2 regions of the Oceanobacillus sp. AG genome follow, and region 2 is predicted to be linked to the other one. Evidence: riboswitches for the same ligand, from Rfam matches in the RefSeq annotation. Region 2 holds a riboswitch; the other holds the start of a gene.
What was found. Region 2 has a riboswitch for cobalamin ahead of GN217_RS15195 (ribonucleoside-diphosphate reductase subunit alpha). Riboswitches for the same ligand answer to the same signal wherever they lie in the genome.
Positions count from the first base shown of each region.

Region 1: another riboswitch for cobalamin. It lies ahead of GN217_RS07945 (acyl-CoA thioesterase); the one in region 2 lies ahead of GN217_RS15195 (ribonucleoside-diphosphate reductase subunit alpha).

Region 1 covers NZ_WOWT01000012.1:21,744-23,952, reverse strand. Annotated here, with positions in the region: gene GN217_RS07950 (hypothetical protein) at 1-217, shown strand, start outside; gene GN217_RS07945 (acyl-CoA thioesterase) at 625-1,107, opposite strand; cobalamin riboswitch at 1,292-1,468, opposite strand; gene GN217_RS07940 (hypothetical protein) at 1,655-1,849, shown strand; gene tenA (thiaminase II) at 1,900-2,209, opposite strand, start outside.
Region 2 covers NZ_WOWT01000031.1:16,242-18,450, forward strand. Annotated here, with positions in the region: gene GN217_RS15190 (sigma-54 interaction domain-containing protein) at 1-550, shown strand, start outside; cobalamin riboswitch at 697-890, shown strand; gene GN217_RS15195 (ribonucleoside-diphosphate reductase subunit alpha) at 1,023-2,209, shown strand, end outside.

The DNA of each region.
Region 1 (2,209 bases), on a different contig from region 2:
GTTCATCGTATTCCAGGTACTGTCTGGCATGTTCCTAACATGGATATATACTCCGGATATTAGTTCAGCTTGGAGCATGAGTGCTGGCCTCTCCCAGAAAACCGTTATTACAGGCAGCAATTCATTTGGGCTACCATTGCTTACTGCTGCGCTTGCTGCTTCTGTTGCTTATGTGATCTTGGTGAAGTTTGCGGGGCGCAGGAAGGGAAATAGTTAAATGATGAAAACAAAGGCGCAAGCGCCCTTGCAGGTTAAAAACGCGACGTCCTGTCGCAACACCTGCACTAGCACATCCTGTGCGTCGTAGCAACGTACAAACTGGAGCACTCCGGAATGAGATAAAGGAAACATGCCCCTTTAGGGGTAGACGTGAGTTGGGCTTTAGCCCGTTTTTAAACGGCCCTCCTTTAGTTTTGAGTTGATGTTGACTTTCACCACAGGGGTATAAGGGCGACTAAGCCTCACAAAGACCGCTCGACAAGTCTTCTTTATCGATTGGAGGAGTGTGAAGTTTGATAGTCGCTGGGCACTGGAGCCGGACGTGGCTAGCCCCGGATACCTAAGTTATCACAGCATTTTTATTTTATAGTTTCATGTATAATGAGAAAGAGGCAGGATTCCTTCTTACCTGCCCTCTGAATACTCCCGTATCTGCATCCGTCGACTTTTCCTTATTTGCGCACTTTGAAACAGACGCTTCTCCTCCTCCGTTTCCGGAATCACGCCACTCACTTTGGTTGGAATTCCTTCACTATTAATTGCAACCATCGTCAGAATTGCAGTAGTCGTCGTTGTTATTTCGCCTGTATCCAAATGCTGGCATTCCACTTTCACATACACTTCCATCGAGGTTCTGCCCGTAGAGACGACGACCGCCTCCAATTTTAATATGTCACCCGCCTTAGCAGTTGAGAGAAAATTCACCGTATCGATCGATGCCGTGACCACCACACTCCCGCTATGCTTCATAGCAGCAATCGCCGCTATTTCGTCAATTGATGCTAAAACAGTTCCTCCAAAAATTGTTCCCATATGGTTTGTATCCGGAGGTAAAACAAGCTTCGTCTGAATTGTTCTCGAAATTGTCGCTGGTAATTTTTCTTCCATTTCATAACCTCTTCTCTGTTCTTTGAAGTGACCGCTTAAGAGACTTCGGGAGAGTTTTTAAGGAAATGAAAAAACCCATCAAAACTGATGGGCATAATAAAGATAGCATCCTCAATAAAACAGTAATCTTTTACCGTTAAAAGTCAGAATAAACCTCATTATACCTTCCCAGCTCCCGAAGAAGATAACTTTCATAATAATGGCAGGTCTCCTGACTTATGCTTCCTCCTACTCTAATTCCTTCCCGTCCAAGACAGTGGATTTACTTATTTCGTCAGCATTTACAGTTGCGGGTACAGTTCTGGTTTCACACCAGATTCCCTATTAAGTCTCCTTAGACACCATGATTACGGGTCTTATCGTATGTAGTTATTTTCCATAAAAAGCTAAGTATTGTATCAAGCATAGTATAGATTGTTTAAATTAGCAATGTTAATGGAAGTTTATTAAAAACGAAACATAAACATATAGCAAATGTGGAACGTAATAATGAATAATTAGAAATAATCATTACAATATTCGCTAACTTTAAAAGAGGAGTGATCTGTTGAGCGACTGGATTCCAAGACTTATATTGCTCATTGTCGCAGTACCCTTTGTTTGGTATTTTGTTGCATTAAGTAAAAATGTAAGTAAAACAGAGAAAGAGCATGATCGGGATATGTCATATGAAATCAATCCGTTTACAGGGTTGAAAATGCCATCAAGTGATTCAAAGAAAGATAAGAAAAAAAGTGAATAAACCGCTTAACAAAATTAGGGGGAGCGACAAGCACTCCCCCCATTACTCTCTTAGATCGGCCACATCTCCATATTCTCTGCCATTTCCCAGAACATGTATTCAAATTTACTTGTTTTTACAACAATATCTTCAAGCGCTTGTAACTCTTTTTCAGATTTGCCTGCTGCGTAATCGTTAATTAACTTCTGGCAGTTTTCGGCGAGCTCGGTGAATTCTACCGATGAATACATTTGAATCCAATTACCGTAAAACTCATGCTCTAATGACTCTGGGTTTTTCGCTAATTCTTTTCCAATATAGTTATAGCTCCATGCACACGCCAGCACAGATGCAATCGCATTCTCTACACCGCCAAGCTGG
Region 2 (2,209 bases):
AACGATTAATGAAGACCCTGCCGATATGATTATGGAAAATCGAATAAGAAAAGATTTATTTTATCGTTTGAGTGTCGTAACTTTATTCATCCCCCCTTTGCGTGAAAGAAAAATAGATATTATGCCTTTAACGACGGAATTCATTCATAAATACAATACACTTTTTCAAATGAATATAAAGAATGTTAGTGAGGAAGCAAAAGAATTACTCTATGAACACGACTGGCCAGGGAATGTAAGGGAGTTAGAGCATACTATTGAAGGTGCGATGAATCTAGTAGTTGAAGAAAAGGAAATTCAAGTTCATCATTTACCCACTCGTTTTCGAAACCATAATAAATATAAGAGAGACAATGATAGAAACAGCAAGGATAGTCCCCCTATAAACGATTTTCATTCGAGAAAGCTGCGAGTTAGAATGGAACAGTTGGAAAAGGAATATATTAAACGAACACTTTTAGAAAATAACTATAATATAACACAAGCTGCAAAGATTCTAGGTATAAGCAGACAGAGCCTTCAATATCGCATAAAGAAATTTAATATTTAAATTTAGCACGTATTAACGGTCTGTAACATTTGAGTAAATTTTCCTTCAGCTAACGGAACCTTTTCGTAAGTTATTAATTGTTGAAAACGGGTATACTCTATGATAGAATTCAATATATAGTGCTTGACAAGGCAATTTAATACTAAATGTAGTATATAAGTAATGGTGACAAGATAACTGTTTAAAAGGGAATCCAGTTAAAAGCTGGAGCTGCCCCCGCAACTGTACGTGTGGACGAATTAGTAAACCACTATATCGCTTGCTGTTAGGTGACGATATGGGAAGGGCTATAGTAGGAAGAAGCACAAGCCAGGAGACCTGCCATAACTTGCAAGTTTTGTTTCTTCGGGGTGTAAGAAAGGTAAAACGATAAGAAGTGTGTATTTTTTTATGCATTTTGTCGTTTTTTCCTGCCGTTCATCCCGAAAATGAACGGTTTTTTTAATGTGTTTACATAAAGGGAGGAAATAAAATGCAAACAATGAGTCAAACTAAAAGTTCTAAAGGGATTGAATTAATTGATGAATGGGCCAAGGGATTAAATATTCAAACCGAAAAATATAAAGAAAAAGTGGAAGGACTCTGGAATTCTGACCAAATGAGGGATGAATTTTATGATGCTCTAATTAACCATGCCCTTGAAAATATAGACGAAGTATCACCAGACTGGACTTATTTTGCTACACGAATTTATTTGCATGAACTCTATCAAAAGGCTGCAGAAAATAGGGGTTATGACGCTTCTCTTTCGTATGGTCCCTTCTACGATTTATTAAAACAATTGACCGATAAAGGAATTTATTCTACTAATCTTCTTTCAAGCTACACGAAAGAGGAAATTGATTATTTTGGTGAGTCACTTGAACAGGAAAGGGATTTATTATTTACGTACCCTGGCATTTATACATTGGCAACTCGTTATCTTGCAATGGATCATGAAAAGAATATCTATGAATTGCCACAAGAGCGCTGGATGGTTATTGCGATGCATCTTATGCAAGAAGAACCAGCTGAGGGTCGCACGAAGCACGTTCTAGAAGCATACTGGGCGCTGAGTAATTTATATATGACGGTTGCGACACCAACATTGGCTAATGCAGGGAAGAGTCACGGGCAATTGTCGAGTTGTTTTATCGATACGGTAAATGATAGTTTAGAAGGCATTTATGATAGTAATAGCGATGTTGCCCAACTGTCGAAAAATGGCGGTGGAATTGGGGTTTACATGGGTAAAGTCCGAGCGAGGGGCAGTTCAATTAGAGGATTTAAAGGGATGTCTAGTGGGGTTGTACCATGGATTAAACAGTTAAATAACACGGCGGTAAGTGTTGATCAGCTTGGTACTAGAAAAGGTGCAATTTCGGTTTATTTAGATGTATGGCATCGCGATATTGAGGAATTTCTTGATTTGAAGCTAAATAATGGGGACGAAAGATTACGAGCCCATGATATCTACACAGGGGTAAGTATGCCAGACTTATTTATGGAACAAGTGGAGAACAGAGGAGACTGGTATTTATTTGACCCTCATGAAGTTCGTGAGGTGATGGGCTTCTCTCTAGAAGATTTCTACGATGAGAAGAAAGGTGATGGAGAATGGCGCAAGAAATATCAAGCATGCATTAACGCTAATTTAGATTCGAAAAAGAAAGTACCTGC